4 regions of the Sporosarcina sp. FSL K6-5500 genome follow, and region 1 is predicted to be linked to each of the others. Evidence: riboswitches for the same ligand, from Rfam matches in the RefSeq annotation. Region 1 holds a riboswitch; each other region holds the start of a gene.
What was found. A riboswitch is a leader RNA that binds a small molecule or an ion and turns the genes downstream of it on or off. The one in region 1 is predicted to bind S-adenosylmethionine.
Positions count from the first base shown of each region.

Region 2: linked by a shared signal. The riboswitch ahead of MKX62_RS10465 (bifunctional homocysteine S-methyltransferase/methylenetetrahydrofolate reductase) and the one ahead of cysC (adenylyl-sulfate kinase) in region 1 are both predicted to bind S-adenosylmethionine.
Region 3: linked by a shared signal. The riboswitch ahead of metA (homoserine O-acetyltransferase MetA) and the one ahead of cysC (adenylyl-sulfate kinase) in region 1 are both predicted to bind S-adenosylmethionine.
Region 4: linked by a shared signal. The riboswitch ahead of MKX62_RS12755 (methionine ABC transporter ATP-binding protein) and the one ahead of cysC (adenylyl-sulfate kinase) in region 1 are both predicted to bind S-adenosylmethionine.

Region 1 is NZ_JBBOTP010000001.1:3,897,742-3,901,978, forward strand. Features, by position in the region: gene MKX62_RS18515 (TraB/GumN family protein) at 1-349, shown strand, start outside; gene MKX62_RS18520 (DMT family transporter) at 409-1,317, shown strand; SAM riboswitch class I at 1,484-1,584, shown strand; gene cysC (adenylyl-sulfate kinase) at 1,808-2,407, shown strand; gene MKX62_RS18530 (phosphoadenylyl-sulfate reductase) at 2,668-3,396, shown strand; gene sat (sulfate adenylyltransferase) at 3,397-4,237, shown strand, end outside.
Region 2 is NZ_JBBOTP010000001.1:2,213,819-2,218,055, reverse strand. Features, by position in the region: gene metE (5-methyltetrahydropteroyltriglutamate--homocysteine S-methyltransferase) at 1-231, opposite strand, end outside; gene MKX62_RS10465 (bifunctional homocysteine S-methyltransferase/methylenetetrahydrofolate reductase) at 277-2,148, opposite strand; SAM riboswitch class I at 2,308-2,416, opposite strand; gene MKX62_RS10460 (hypothetical protein) at 2,856-3,053, shown strand; gene MKX62_RS10455 (ABC transporter substrate-binding protein) at 3,273-4,229, opposite strand.
Region 3 is NZ_JBBOTP010000001.1:2,981,844-2,986,080, forward strand. Features, by position in the region: gene MKX62_RS14340 (SgcJ/EcaC family oxidoreductase) at 1-413, shown strand, start outside; gene MKX62_RS14345 (hypothetical protein) at 483-662, opposite strand; SAM riboswitch class I at 846-952, shown strand; gene metA (homoserine O-acetyltransferase MetA) at 1,050-1,958, shown strand; gene MKX62_RS14355 (hypothetical protein) at 2,801-3,559, shown strand; gene MKX62_RS14360 (PepSY domain-containing protein) at 3,740-3,997, shown strand.
Region 4 is NZ_JBBOTP010000001.1:2,668,228-2,672,464, reverse strand. Features, by position in the region: gene MKX62_RS12770 (MetQ/NlpA family ABC transporter substrate-binding protein) at 1-331, opposite strand, end outside; gene MKX62_RS12765 (MetQ/NlpA family ABC transporter substrate-binding protein) at 406-1,266, opposite strand; gene MKX62_RS12760 (methionine ABC transporter permease) at 1,337-2,005, opposite strand; gene MKX62_RS12755 (methionine ABC transporter ATP-binding protein) at 1,998-3,023, opposite strand; SAM riboswitch class I at 3,321-3,426, opposite strand; gene MKX62_RS12750 (thioredoxin family protein) at 3,481-3,780, opposite strand; gene MKX62_RS12745 (toprim domain-containing protein) at 3,795-4,136, opposite strand; gene gcvH (glycine cleavage system protein GcvH) at 4,211-4,237, opposite strand, start outside.

The sequences.
Region 1 (4,237 bases):
AGCGTTAAGCTGGGTCTTATGGACAGGTAGCCTGTCAGCTATTGGTGCTGCGGTGGCTCTTGGACACCCGCTGGCCATTTTAGCGGCCTTTGTATCAGCCCCTATTACTACCTTGCATCCACTGATAGCGGCCGGTTGGGTTTCAGGAATTGTTCAAGCATTTTTTCGCCGCCCAAGTGTTGGTGACTTTGAAACGCTTTCTGCAGATGTTTTTACGATTAAAGGTTTTTGGGCAAATAAGGTGACACGGGTCTTGTTGGTAATCGTTTTGACTAACTTGGGAGGAACGTTGGGGACCTTCTTAGGCGGAGCCGACGTTATCCGTGTATTCTTTGAAAACTTAAAGTGAAATCAATTGATCAGCATTTTCTTTTAAACGTTTTATAGTAATAATGGGGTGGGGATCGGATGAATCGAATCAGTTTTTGCTTGTTAGTGATTTTGACGACTGGACTAATGGGTTCTTCTTTTACAATAGGGAAGTTAGGGTTAGCCTATTCATCTCCACTCCTATTAGTCGCTCTGCGTTTTACGCTTGCAGGGATTATTATGGCAACTATCGTTAAAATCTTAAACAAGCCACATCCAGTAAAAGCAATCGACTGGGTGTGGCTTGTTCTAATTGGACTTTTCCAAACAGCTTTTGTGATGGGCTGTATATTTATGGCACTGCGTACAATCACTTCTGGAGATACGTCTATCCTAACGTTTATGAATCCTTTACTCGTTGTCGTTTTTGGGACGCTTTTTTTAAAATCGCGTTACCATATTCAGCAATGGATAGGTGTACTGTTAGGTTTTATCGGGGTTTTTCTCACGTTAGGTTCACATCTTGACTTTAAAGTCGGTACCATATTAGGGCTTTTGTCGGCTGTTTCATGGGCGATTGCTACGCTATTGATAAAAATACATGGTTTCAAATTTGATACGTATGTAATGACAGCCTATCAAATGCTTTTTGGTGGATTAATTCTCTTTCTGGGAAGCTTACTACTGGAAGAGACTTTCTTTAAAATGACTACTCAATCTATCCTGATTTTGTTATGGCTTACCATTGCAGCCTCAATTATTCAGTTTTCTATTTGGTTTTATCTTCTCCAAAGAGGTAATCAAGAACGAACTAGTGCATTCCTTTTTTTAGCGCCATTCTTCGGTGTACTCACAGGATGGTTTTTACTCCATGAAAGACTAACCTGGTCTATCCTTTTTGGTGGATTACTAATATTTGCAGGAATCTTTCTTGTTAATTGGAAAAATAATTATGAAAAGGAAATAGAGAAAACCGATGAGAACAACGAAAGGTTAAGTGAGAGTTAACTAACATGTTTCCTAGCGCACTGAAAAGTAGTTTAAAGTGCCTATTATATGTGCAAGAAGATCGCCTTTAATTCCAACTAAACTGATATGATTGAAAATAAATTCTGATAAGTCATTGACTTTGAATTTTCGATAATGTAGTATTGGTCTCAACTTAATAGTTTATATCTTATCTAGAGAGGTTGAGGGACTGGCCCGATGAAACCTCGGCAACAGACTGTTTAGTACTGTGCCAATTCCAGTAAACGAAAGTTTAGCAGATAAGAGGAGTAATATGTGTTCGATTCTATTAACCTCTTCTTGCTCTATTTAGAAGTGGTTTTTTTATTTCTTTACTGTAAAGGTTGTAAGTCATTTATCATTTTAACAATTTCATACATGCTAATTAGACAACTAAAGGCAACTTTCTAATCGATTATTTGAATCGGAAAAAGGTGTCTTTTTTGTATATAAAAATTAAACTGAAACAAATGATTTAGGGGGGCAAACAATGACAGAGTCTACAAATATCGTTTGGCATGAATCAGAGGTAACAAAAAAAAATCGTCAAGAACTAAAGGGCCATAAGAGTGCTATTCTTTGGTTCACTGGGCTATCAGGGTCAGGGAAATCAACAGTTTCAGTAGCGCTAGAAACAGAGTTACACGCGAAAGGCATTCATACTTATCGACTGGATGGAGATAATGTCCGGCACGGTTTAAATAAGAATCTAGGGTTTAGTCCAAATGATCGGACGGAAAATATTCGCAGAATCGGTGAAGTTTCAAAACTAATGGTCGACGCTGGCTTATTCACATTGACAGCATTCATATCGCCTTATCAGGAAGATCGAGATCAGGTGCGAGAAATTGTCAAATCCGATGAGTTTATCGAAATATACGTTAAGGCAAGTTTAGAAACTTGTGAAGAACGGGATCCGAAGGGGCTTTATAAGAAAGCAAGATTGGGTGAAATTAAAGGCTTTACAGGAATTGATGCTCCTTATGAAGAACCTGTTAACCCGGAAATAATCATTGATACCAATCAATTAAATATTGTAGAGTCTGTCAAAGTCATCGTTTCTTATTTAAAAGAAAATAACTATATCTAAAAAAATTACAAAATGCGTAACATATTGGGGTTTTAGGAATAGAATGTATTTAAACCTACTTGACACATAGGATTAATAAAGTTAGTATAAACGCTAATCACATGCCGACTGGAAATCCAGAAGCTAATGGACAATCGTGAACATACGAACAATTCGCTGACTAAAAAATTAGAGGCGACTTTAATCAATAGTAGATTAAAGTCGCCTTTTTTAAAAAAAGATAATGTAATAGAGTTATTGAGTTTAGAGGGGGGATTAGTATGGCGAAGTTGACGTACAAATCTTGGGCTGAGACTAGTGAAGTTTTTCCAATCGATGACGAGTCAAAAGGTGCGTTAAACGTCTTGCGATGGGCTTACGGAGAATACGACGATGAACTTGTATATGCGTGTAGTTTTGGGGTTGAAGGTATCGTAATGATAGATTTAATCTCGCAAATAAAACCAACTGCTAAAGTGGTCTTTCTCGAAACCGGATTTCATTTTCAAGAAACGCATACCTTAATCGATGAAGTAAAGAAACGTTATCCAAAGCTTGTAATTGAAATGAAGACTCCCGGCTTAACGGTTGAGGAACAAGCTGACAAGTATGGCGATCGACTATGGGAAAGACAGCCGGATCGTTGTTGTCATATGAGGAAAGTAATTCCACTCCGTGAAGCAATGAGCGGTACGACCGCTTGGTTATCAGGACTTAGGCGTGAACAATCACCATCAAGAAGTCAGACAAACTTTGTGAACAAAGATGAAACCTTTCAATCGGTTAAAATTTGCCCGCTGATTCATTGGACGTGGATTGATATTTGGGATTATGTAAAAAAACATAATTTGCCATATAATCCACTCCATGACCAAGGCTATCCCAGTATCGGTTGTTCACACTGCACATTCAAAGGGGATACAACGACGGGGTCGAGGTCAGGGCGCTGGGCAAATCAGGCGAAGACAGAGTGTGGCTTGCATAATGCTAACGAAAATGGGGGAATTTAAATGAGTTTGAGTCAACCGCATGGTGGTACATTAATTAATCGCTGGAATCCTGGTTTTCAATACGAAGGAATAACTGAAACAGTTGAATTAGACGAAATTGCTAGTAGTGACTTGGATTTGATTGGTACGGGTGCTTATAGCCCTTTAAGTGGATTTCTTACAGAAGTAGACTACAATTCTGTTGTTACAACAATGAGATTATCTACTGGAGTACCTTGGACAATTCCGATTACATTGCCAACGACAGAGGTGAACGCACAAGGTATCGCTGTTGGGAAATTTGTGAAATTGGTGAGAGATGGAGTTGTCTATGGTGTTCTCGAAGTATCGGATATTTTCACACCAGATAAGGAAAAAGAAGCTAAACTAGTCTATCAAACGACAGACCGTGAGCACCCAGGCGTCAAGAAGTTGTTTGAGCGCCCTAATGTCTACCTGGGTGGAACCATCACACTGATTCAGCGAAGGCCGCTGAATGAGTTTTCGGAGTACCTATATGACCCGATTGAAACAAGAGGGAAATTCCAAGAGCTAGGCTGGGAAACAGTCGTCGGTTTCCAAACGAGAAACCCAGTTCATAGGGCACATGAATATATTCAAAAGACTGCATTGGAAATTGTAGATGGATTATTTTTGAATCCCCTTGTAGGTGAAACGAAATCAGATGATATTCCAGCAGATGTGCGCCTGGAAAGCTATGAAGTCTTACTAGAAAAATATTATGCGAAAGAGCACGTGTTTTTAGGTGTGTTTACAGCAGCAATGCGCTATGCCGGACCAAGAGAAGCTGTTTTTCATGCGATGGTTCGAAAGAATTTTGGTTGCACACACTTTATCGTCG
Region 2 (4,237 bases), 1.7 Mb from region 1:
CATAATAGATGTGTCCAGCACATGGTCGTATAATGAAAAATCTCCAACCGGAATTAGATCAACACCGAATTCTTTTTGTTTCTGTAGACTTTCTAAACGAAGCGTTTCCGTTGTTTTCAGTAGCTGTTCTTCTGATGTTGCCCCATTCCAAAAACTTTCCAACGCCCTTTTCCATTCACGTTTTCCACCGATTCTTGGATATCCACTAGTTGAACTTTGTACTTTTACCATTGTATGTTAGCCCCTTTATTTTTTATTGTATTTTTTCAACCTGTTTTAATACACGATACTCTCGGTTTGGACCACCTCCCTTGCTACAATCACGTCCACTTTACCGTGTATATACTCCGTCAAATTCACAGTCATGTCATAGCGCATAAAGGGAGTGATTAAATAGATGCCATGAAAATGCTCCAGCGCCACATCGATCAATTCTTTCGAAACCTCTAAACCTTCTTTCGTAGACTGCTCACGATTACCATCAGATAAAGCCATTCTTGCACGTACTTGATCCGTCAACTTAATGCCTGGTACCTCATTGTGTAGAAATTCGGCGTTTTGCGATGAAGTCAGCGGCATAATTCCGATGTAAATTGGCGTCTCAATATGTTTTGTTGCCTCGTATACTTCAATTATCTTCTCCGTGCTATAGATAGGCTGGGTAATAAAATAGTCGGCTCCCGCTTCTATTTTTTTCTCTAATCTCTCCACAGCACGATCTAAATGACGCACGTTCGGATTAAAGGCCGCTGCCACAGTAAAGGATGTTTTCTGTTGCAATGACTTTCCAGACTTTGAAATGCCCTCATTGAATTGCTTTATGAGTTGAATCAATTCAAAGGATGTCACATCGAAAACGGATGTTGCTCCGGGGAAATCACCAATTTTCGTAGGGTCCCCCGTAATCGCTAGCAATTCAGTAATACCCAGTGTGTGTAATCCCATGAGATGTGACTGTAATCCAATTAGATTGCGATCTCGGCATGTAATATGGACCAAAGGTGTTGCACCAATCTTTTGTTTAACAAGAGAAGCCATTGAAGCGTTGCAAATTCTTGGCGTCGCTAGGGAATTATCAGCCAGTGTAATGGCATCCACGCCTGCATCCTTTAACGCCTGAGCCCCCTCAAAGAACTTGCCCGTGTTTAAATGTTTGGGCGCATCAAGTTCAACAATTATCGAATGTCTTTTTCTCACTGTTTCAAGCAATGTTGGGGGTTGAGATTCCTTCAATTCAGACTCCACAACCTCTGTCTTTACCTCCTTCTTCTTAACAAGCTTTTCTTGAATTGGTTCCCGAATTGTAAGTCCTTTCACTAGGGCCCTAATATGTTCTGGCGTCGTCCCACAACATCCTCCTATTAAACTAACTCCTGCCTTCCGAAAACTCAGTGCGAACTTCTCGAAATATTCAGGCTCATTTTCGTAAAAAAGTTTCCCATCCTTATATCCTGGATAACTAGCATTCGGATACACCGAAAGTAAAGCACGCTTCATCAACGGCACAGTTTCTAGAGACTTCAGCATATGGTGAGGGCCAAGGCGACAGTTAATGCCTACTATATCTGCACCTAAATCCTCCAACTGCTGTAAGGCATCTATGAGCTCTATCCCATTTTGGAGCACCCCCGCCTCATGCATTGAAACATTCGTAATAATCGGGATATCTGTCTCCTCACGTGCAATTTTGAGCACGGTTGTTAATTCATCAAAATCGTAATAAGTTTCTAAAAGTAGGCCGTCCACTCCCTCAAGAAGTAAGCAATATAGTTGTTCCCTAAAACTGCGCTTGATTTCATCCTTTGTTCCAATGGATGTTCGAGATCCATGAATACCCCCGATAGTTCCAAGGACGAACGTATTTTTACCCGCTGCTTTTTTCGCAATTTGAACTGCGGCTTTATTTATCTTTTTTACACTGTCCTCTAACCCATGACGTGCTAACTTGATATAATTCGCACCATACGTATTAGTTTGAATAATATCCGCACCTGCCTCTATATAGGCTTGGTGGATGCGAAGCACTTGATCTGGATGTGTCAAGTTCAGCTCTTCAAAACAAAGATCCACACCGTGTGAATAAAGTAGAGTTCCCATTGCACCATCACCGATCAAAATTCGTTCTTTCATAGTATCTAGTAAATTCACGACTATCACTTGCTCCTTTCACTTTCCCAAAGTCCCGTTCCGGAAACTCTCTTCATCATTCTTCAAAATATGTTACTTAATGGGAAAATTAGTTAAAATAAAAAGAGCCTCTTCCTATGTTGAATAAAGGAAGTAGACTCTAAATCTGAATAAGTCTTCTCCTCATCTACCAAGTCGTGTTATCAACTTGCTGGAATTAGCACCATGCCATAAAATGGCGGTTGCTGAGGTGTCATCGGGCCAGTCCCTATACCTCTCTAGATAAGAAAAACTATTAAATTGGATTTGCTTAGTTACGTTATTACAGACTTTACATCATTGTTGGAAAATTAGCAACACCTTTTTGGAAAGTAATTAATTTATTTCACAGATTCAGACTATTGCTTGCCACTTTAAACAACATAGTTGCTAAACAGCCTTTCGCCATCCTTCATTTAAATTCTTACGTCCCTCTTAGCTTAAATAGGTCAATCAAGGTACCAATAAGTCACTTCTGTCAATTGATCCTTTTCCAGAATTGATTGCGTAACCCGCCGCTCTTGCTCCCCCATCCTAAGTGAGCTAAATGCACATAATAATAATATTAATAATGAGTCCATTAACCACTGTCCCCTCTGTAACCCTGCATATAATAAACTATAAGAACAATAACGAACGACCCGTTTACTCAGTTGTTGTTCCCATCAAATTGAAGGGAGGTCATTGACTTGAAAACTTCCTTGGGCATCTGGATTGGTTGGTTAGCAATAATTTTAGCGGCTATAGGGTTCTTTTATGCTCCTTATTGGTTAGGTGGTGGCGCACTCGTTTTAGGCTTAGTCTGTTTAGCTTCTCCACAAAAAGCATTGGCATGGATTTCAATCCTGCTTGGAGCCATCGTATTATTAATCACGATGTTCCAGTAGCCGGATAATTAATGATACTTCAAGGTATGTTTGGGCTCCTACCATACATACCTTTTTTATTTAATTTGTATGCTTACGATTTACTAGTTAGTTTTTTTGCAGTTCGGCCACAGCTGAACAGTAAATTATGTATAAAAAAACAGCCCAGTGAAGCGAGTAAATATCGCATCATCGGGCTGTTTTCTGTTTTCATCTTTTTATTATTTCATTCCATTTAAATTACTTTTTCAAGAAATACTCCTCAATATCATCCAGCATTAAGTTCGCTGCTAATACACCACCAGCAGTGTTCCAAATGATGTCATTTACTTGTGAGACGTTTCCACTTTTCGCGACATTTAGATTTTTAAATAATGGATCCTCAATCCAGTCGTTTGTAAGCTTCGTTGCTTCGTTATCTCCAGTTTCATAAGTGAAGTAAAAGAGCACATCGCCATCCATAGCTGGAATACGTTCTTTCGTGAGGCCTTTTTCAGCAAAATCGTCCACATCTTGTCCATCTGCGCGCGCAAATCCAAGTTGATCTAGAATCACACCCGAGAAGGAATCTTTATGGTAAATGCGTACATCTCCCGCCATAAAGCGAACCATTGATATTTTTTTATTTGTTTGATCCCCTAATTCAGTCTTGATTGTTTCAACGCGATTATTGTATGCACCTAATACCTCGTTACCTTTTTCTTCTTGATTTACTGCTTTCGCATATAATTTAAAGTTTTCCTGCCAATCCCCGCGAAGCGTTTCTGCAAAAACAGTTGGGGCAATTTTGCTTAACTGTTCGTAAACTGCTTCGTGACGCATTTTATTCCCAATGATCAGATCTGGTTTTAAAGATGCTATCTTTTCTAAACTTGGTTCTGATTCAATACCCACAGATTCAGTACCTGTCATGTCCATATGATCATACCAAATTTTCTCAGCGGGTGATTGAACTGCACCTACAGGTTGAATTCCCATTGATAGAAGGGCTTCAGCACCTTCGTTTGTTAAGATTACAATGCGTTTTGGTGTTCCTTTTACATCTGTACTTCCCATTGCATGATCGACAGTATATGTTTCTACATCAGCTGGTTGTGCACTTTCACCTGAATCTTTTGACTCCTTAGTAGCCCCACAAGCCGCTAATACAAGAATACTCATAATAAGTATGAGGGATGATATTTTTCGCATGTACATTATTTCCT
Region 3 (4,237 bases), 920 kb from region 1:
ACTTAATTCTTGCATGGAATAATCGCGATGCTAAGAGCATGGCTGATCAATTTACAGAGCAAGGCGAATTGATTGGATTTGACGGAAGTCAAGAAATTGGGCGAAATACTATTTTTGCACATTTAGAACCGATATTTGTAGATCATCCAACACCTCCATTTATCAATGTCGTTAAAGATGTGTACTTTCTGAGTGCTGAAGTTGCGATGTTGCGTGCAATCGTCGGGATGATACCTCCGGGCGGAACAGAACTTGACCCAAATTTGAATGCTCATCAAACACTGATTGCAGTAAAAGAAAAGGATGGATGGAAAATAAAACTTTTCCAAAATACACCGGCCCAATTTCACGGAAGATCTGACTTGGTCGAGCGGATGACCAAAGAATTGAAGCAAGTATCTGATGTAGGCTGAAAAAAGTGCCCCGCACCAAGATAATACCAGTGCGGGGAGTGTTTTAGTTACTGTTCATGACAAAGGTAATCATTTTCTCTTCTTTTCATTTGAGTTCATTCGTTCGCGTTTTGGTTTCAGGGAACGGAGTTCAGCAAACTCGCGGGCTATTTCTTCATTCATGTCGCCCGGTTTTATTTTTTGGTTTTTCGGCGTTTGTGGTAAAGACCGTGCATTATTTCCGCCAGTTTTATTGTCATCTCTTCCCATAGTAACAACTCCTTTCATTTTTTCAGTGCCACGTTAATATGGCTTTCTAAAGAAATATTATTCAGCAGTTTTCATGCTGAATTAATGTGGAAATTAAAATAAAAATGTTTCTTTTGATTATTATCGTCAAAAAAGACGGTTTACAATAGTAGTTTTAATAGTATAATAGTAAATAATTGAATATTCTTATCAAGAGAAGCTGAGGGATATGGCCCTGTGAAGCTTCAGCAACCTCTGACTTAGTCAGGAAGGTGCTACCTCCAACAAGATTTTTTCTTGAGAGATAAGAACAGAGTGCCCAAATTAAACCCTCTTGTCTTATAGAAAAGAGGGTTTTTTATATTGAATCATTTGATTCAAACCAAAGTGAAAAGGGAGAGACGACACATGCCGATCAATGTACCGAAACAATTACCAGCAGGAGAACTATTGAAGAAGGAAAAAATATTTGTGATGGATGAAGAACGCGCAACGTCCCAAGATATACGGCCTATGAACATCGCCATTTTAAACTTAATGCCTGAAAAAGAAAGAACAGAGTTGCAGCTGCTACGTCTATTAGGGAATACACCGCTACAAGTAAATGTTACATTTTTGAACACAGCAACTCATGATTCTAAAAACGTTAGTAAAACGCATTTAAACGCATTTTATACAACATTTGAACATGTGAAACATCGTCGTTTCGATGGACTGATTATTACGGGTGCCCCGATTGAGCATTTAGAATTTGAAGACGTTAATTACTGGAAAGAAATAACGGAGATTATGGAATGGTCAAAAGAAAATGTAACCTCTGTTTTACATATTTGTTGGGGTGCCCAAGCAGCACTCTATCACCATTATGGAATCGGGAAATTTGAATTGCCGAAAAAATGCTCAGGCGTTTTTACGCATCGACTATCCGACCCAACGATTAATCTTGCACGTGGTTTTAATGACGAATTTAAAGCACCGCATTCACGTTATACATCCGTTTCAACTGAGGAAATAAAAAATGATCCCCGTCTACACTTGCTTGCTAAATCAGAGGATGCAGGGGCATTCATCGTCATTTCTAAAGATAATAAACATATTATGATCACAGGTCATTTGGAATACGATGCGGATACGTTGGCGGAGGAATATGCACGTGATTTGCAAAAAGGAGTCGGTATTGATATCCCGGAAAATTATTTTCCGAATGATGATCCAAGCAAAGAGCCGTTGAATACATGGCGTTCCCATACGCATCTACTCTTCTCCAACTGGCTAAATTATTATGTGTATCAAGAAACACCTTATGAATGGGAATAACTAGTTAATGACAAATGTATCAATTAAACCACGTCTGTAGATTAACCATTTATTTGCATAAAATACTGGTGAGTAGGGCTTGATGACCTTCATTTTCACTGCATTATTTTCGGCCCGCTTTCGACTAACTATTCATGACAGATTTACTGAGGGGTCCGAGTGTGGCTAGAAGTGACTCCGTCACTTCTAGCCACACTCTTTTTAGTAATACTATTGCGAATAGTTGCCTGTCGCGTTCCTACACTATTCAAGTGGAAAATGCAGTTGTTTTGGAAGAATAGAATAGATGACATTCTATGAAGGGTGTAAGTGCCCGAAGATGCAATTTCGGGCACTCTTGGACGATGTACAATGCGATCCTTTCTTACTTTTAGCAAAGATTATACATCTAATCATGTGATACCTTATAGCAAGTGCCACTTCTTTACTAAAAAAAGAAAAAACCATATAGAAAGCTTCAGCCGCCAAAATTGCATCTTTGGCGGCTTTTCTCCGACTTGGATGTCAGCTATTCTTTCATCAAAAAAAGCATAAGCACTACAAGTACTTTTGCATCCAGACATCCCGCTAATTGAATAGAAGTCATTCAATCCGAAGCAATCCAAAAATGCAACTATACAAGTAGCGCCCGGAAGGTAATTATGTTATTCACTGGTTAGTTTTGGTTAATCAACAGGTCTGCAATTAACCAAACCAGAAAATGACTGCTTACTATTTTGCAAAAAACTCTAGATTCCTGGCGTATAGGTGCTTTTTTAAAGAAAGTGGTTACTCATCAGACGTGACTCAATGACCCTTTTGTCGTGAATTGCATAAGCTAATACGACGAGGGGGTAAGTGAGATGGGGTTGTTTATTAACAAAAATGGGCACCCGGATGTTTTTAAAAATAATGCAGACATTTTAGGGAGGAACCAAGAACACTATAAAATAGATCCGATAGCGGAATGGATGAAGGAACATAGGGAAGCGTCTCATTCGGTTGGTGAACAGTTCAATATCATGGAAACCTTACTAAAGCAACAGAAAAACACACAATCCAATCAATTGAAATCAATCCATAATCGTTTGAATGAAATCAAGGAAAGTGATTTCCGACATGAAAAGTTTGGAAAAGATGTTATGAAGTCGTTAAAAAAAGTAGAAACTAAAAACGAAATGTTACAACGTACGTTGATACATGAGCGAATAATGAATCGAGAATTCATCGGGAAAGTGAATGAGGTCAGCCAGTCAAATGAAGAAATTGTCAATAGTATAGAAATGCTGACTTCTGCAAATGAGGAAATTGTAGTCAAAATGAATGAACAATTAGATTATCAAAAGCTGTTGTCAGAGCAACTATTGAAACAAGAAGATATACAAAAAGACGTGATCAGCAGGCTGGACAACCAAGAAGGATTGCTAGGGAAAGTGATAAGGCAACTGGATTATCTACGCTCAGTCCTATACGAGCGAACCAACTTTTTATCAGAGAAAATAGAAGGTAGTTACAGCATGACGTCTTCGTATCTATCCAAATTATTGACCAGATCGGATCCAGTTTCGGCACGTTTTATGTTGAGCCAAAAGCAGGAAGAAAAAGAGGAGAACGTTGATTGAAAGGTATGGCTATTTAATGATGGAAAACATCATTACAATTAAGCAAGCCTCAAGTGCAAATCATATACCTAGGAACTGCTTAATTGTCTTTTCAGTTATGGGCTTAGGGATTCAGCACATATTAGCCATCCTTGAATAGAATGTTAAGGACAACGGGATAATCGAATTGGAGGAGATTGGGTGACGAATCAGAATCGACAAAATCAAAACCAACATTGGCATGAACATTATCAGAACCCACAATACCGGAGGATTACAATAAATCAGGCGATGGCCATTGCATTAGAGCGGGTTCCAGGCCAGGTCGTAAAAGCGGAATTAGATTACGACGATGGAATGCTGGTATATGAAATTGACGTAAGAACGGCAGAAGGTCATAAGTATGAAGTTAAAATTGATGCGAATACAGGTGCAGTCCTCAGAGTGAAACTAGATTAATGAAACTATATGTGAACAGCCACGAATGGTAACTGATACCATCCGTGGCTGTTCTTTTTTTGATGTTTAGGAAATTATGAAATCTCGTACTGTGGATAAGTTGTAACTTAGTGATTTTACGTCTAGACTCCAGCGCCTAGCCCCTGGAGACGTGGGTCATGCAGCTATTGAAAAGGATATCGCGATCCTAAGGTTGCCTTCCTCTGTCGCTTCTAACCTATAGGTCCACCGGGAGGGATT
Region 4 (4,237 bases), 1.2 Mb from region 1:
CATTTACAAAGTCATATCCCGCATCTTCAATTTGTAATTCGAGATAAGGAATATGCTGAAAGTAGTTTGCATCGAGTTCGCTGGATTCAAGATCTTTATTCGGCAACACATAGTCTTGATATGTTTCGATTTGAAGGTCATAACCTTTTTCCTTCAACAATGGTTTTGCTTGTTCTAGAATGATCGAATGCGGTGTATTGGAAGCTCCGACAACAATCTTAGTTGTTTCTTTTTCGCCTACATTATTGCTGCCGCTAGTGTTTTTTGTTCCGCAAGCTGCAAGCGCGAGTATCAGTACTGCTAATAAAACACCTGTTAGAAATTTCTTCATTTCATAATCTCCCTTTTTTCTAAGATGACAATCTAGGTGATGGGTAAAGATAGTTGTCCACTTTCATCATCAAATCACTTCACAGGAATGACGTCGCCGCCCCACTCTTCGAGAATGAAGTCTTGGATTTCTTTCGATTTCAACACGTCAACCAAAATCTTAATTGCTTCAGTATTTTCATCGCCTTCTCTTACTGTGATGATGTTTGCATATGGCGACTCTGTCTCTTCAATCGCGATAGAATCGTCAAGTGGATTCAAACCTGCATCGATTGCATAGTTTGCGTTGATAACTACTGCATCGCCTTCATCATTTTTATACAATTGTGGTAAAAGTGATGGTTCGTAATTCGCATCAAATTCCAGATTTTTAGGGTTGTCAACAATGTCTTTCACTTCAGCTGTTACTTTATCTACTCCGTCAGCCAATTTGATTAACCCAGCCGACTCTAACAAAGATAGGACACGGCCATGTTCAGCTACTGAGTTACTAAAAATAATAACTGCACCGTCTGGAAGTTCATCAATTGATTTATATTTCGTCGAGTAAACAGCCATCGGTTCGATATGGATAGCTCCTGCATTCGCAAACTTATAACCGTGGTCAATTACTTGTTGATCTAAATAAGGAATGTGCTGGAAGAAGTTCGCATCCAATTCGCCTGATTCTAGATCTTTATTTGGCAAAATATAGTCTTGGTATGTTTCAATGACAAGTTCAATTCCTTTTTCTTTCAATATCGGTGCTGCCTTTTCTAAAATGATTGCGTGCGGTGTGTTAGATGCACCAATGACGATTTCCGTTTCTTCAACAGTTTCTTTGTCAGCTTTGTCTTCCCCACTTGTACTTTTATCATCGCTGTCATTTTTCGCTCCGCAAGCTACCAATGCCAATACAAGTACTGCTAATACTATTCCCCCTAAAAGCTTTTTCATGATTTTTTCTCCCCTTTTTCTATGTTTTTATATAATTTACAGGCTAGGCCTGATATTACTGTACTAACTATTATCTCTTGTCGAATTTCCTCACCGCAAAATCCCCGATGAATTGAATGATGAAAACGATAATTAAAATAAGGATTGTTGCAGCAAGTGTAACGTCTTCCCGGCTACGCTGGAAACCATCTAAGTATGCAAGAGTCCCAAGTCCACCTGCTCCGATAATCCCAGCCATAGCAGTGTACCCGACGAGTGCAATCGCTGTTACAGTAATTCCTGAAATAAGTGCAGGCATCGATTCCGGTATAAGAACTTTAAAAATAATCGTTCTCGTTTTCGCTCCCATTGACTTCGAAGCTTCAATTACACCTTTATCAATTTCCTGTAATGCAATCAACACCATTCTTGCATAAAACGGAGCCGCTCCAATAATAAGTGCCGGCATCGCTGCATCCGGTCCGCGGATTGTACCAAGAAGAAATTTCGTAAACGGAATAAGTAAAATGATTAATATGATAAACGGAATGGATCTAAAAATATTGACGAATGCTCCTGATATAATATTGACCAACTTATTCGACCAAAGTTGACCGGGACTAGATAGGAAGAGTAAAATTCCAAGTCCTAACCCAATAACTAAAGTGAACAATGTAGAAACCGCAGTCATATAGAGTGTTTCCACTGTTGCTTCCCACATTTTAGTCCAGTCGACATTCGGAAAAAGGTTTTCAATCATTACCGATCACCTCCGTCTGAACATCATTTTCATTGAGGTATTGAATTGCTTCCTCAATGATTGAGGAATCTCCAAGCAACTGAAGTATCAGTGTGCCGTATGCCCCGCCATGTGTATGGGATATGTTTCCCTGCACGATATTCACATCGACAGTGAATTTCCGAATAAGACTTGCGAGCACAGGTTGTTCTGTCCGCTCCCCTACAAATACAAGCTTGATAAGCGTGCCGGCAGGAAATTCTTCCTTAATATGCGCCATTGCCTGCTTCGCCTCCACGGGTTCCGTCACTTGAGAGACAAACCGCTTTGTGATCGGTTCCTTCGGTGATTGGAACACATCCAGGACATCTCCCAACTCAACAACTTTCCCTGCCTCCATAACTGCAACTCTGTGGCAAATTTTCCGGATAACGTGCATTTCATGTGTGATAAGCACAATTGTCAGTCCAAGTCGTTCATTAATTCCTGTTAGAAGGTCTAGTATTGAATCCGTTGTTTCTGGATCAAGGGCTGAAGTCGCTTCGTCACAAAGAAGGACTTCAGGGTCGTTTGCAAGCGCACGAGCAATCCCTACGCGCTGTTTCTGACCTCCAGACAATTCGGATGGATATGCATTTTCACGACCAGCCAAACCAACTAATTCAATCAGTTCCGCCACTTTCTTATCACGCTCGGCTTTTCGTACACCCGCGATTTCAAGAGGGAAAGCGATATTCTCCTTCACTGTTCTAGACCACAGTAAGTTAAAGTGTTGGAAAATCATACTCACTTTTTGTCGTGCTTCCCTTAGCTCTTTCCCTTTAATTGCTGATATTTCTAGACTTCCTATTTTAACACTACCTGACGTTGGCATTTCAAGACCGTTCAGTAGTCGAATCAACGTACTTTTTCCTGCCCCACTATAGCCGATGACTCCAAAAATCTCACCGTCAGTAATTTCAAGCGATACATTTTCGACTGCTGAAATACTGCCTGGCCCTTCACCGTATCGTTTATTTATATCCGTTAAATAAATCATTTTTTTCACCTCAGAAAAATTGTTTTGTTACTAATTTCGTCTAGCTTCAGACGCCAGATGCCTTCTGCTTTTCTCGTTGTCGAGCTGCAGGCACCTTCCGCTTTTCTTGCTGTCTAGCTTCAGGCGCCACCCCCTCGGGTCACAAGGCAGTTCGCTGTGGTGGCTTAGGTACGCCCCCTTCGCAATCTGACTTGTGCCTGTCAGGGCTGAGCGGCGCCTTCCACTTTTCAATACAAAAAAGCCTTCCTGCAGACGGGCAGAAAGGCTTGACGTTATCGAAAATAAACGTTGTCCAATCTCTCATCTTTCAAAGCGTATGCTTTGTGTGACTTGGCACCATTTCACTTACGTGACGGTTGCCGGGCTTCGCAGGGCACTATCCCTCCACCTCTCTTAATAAGAGCGACCTATTCAATTGAATGTTAAGACGAAGTATATCAAAGTTCCATATCTATTGTCAATCTATTTCTTCAAGTAGATACGGTACTGATTGAAATGCATAAATTTTATGGGTTAAAACGCCATCCTTTTGTATAAGAAGGCAAGGAACGCTTTCGATTTCATAGTCAATTGCAATATTTTGTACGTAATTCAAATCTGCTTTCCCGATTGGTATTCCCGGTCTCATGACGGTAATAACTTCCATCATTTTAGATGCGACTGCACAAGTTCCACACATTGGTGTATATAAATAAAACGCTGCCACTGAAGACTCTTTCAAAGCCATCTCCCATTGTTCGCGTGTCCAAGTTTCCATTAATTCTACATCCTTTAAATTAGAAATTCCGGTCTGATTTTAAAATCCGCACCTTGTAGTATTGTAGCCAACACTTTGTATGGGGTCGTCTCCACTTCCCGATAAACCTTTTCTGTGTACAAATGGATTGCTGCCGGGAACTCTCTTTTGAATAAAACACGGGTCTTTTCTCCATCTTCATCCGCATCAACGAAGACAAATAGTTCATGTTCTTCGTAAGGTGCAAGCAATTCTTCAAGCCGATAAGGACTTACTGTGCCGTTCGTACAAATAATTTCGACAGGCTCAACAAGTATTCGTGCCAAACGTTTCTTATCCGAACCGCCCTCGACGATAATTACTCTTTCATCCGACACAAGAAGCCCCTCCTTCGCTCTTTTTTATATAAAGATGCAAAAAACGCCGAAAAAGTACCGGCGCCTTGTCTTAGTTATTCTCCGACAGTCATTTTTTCATA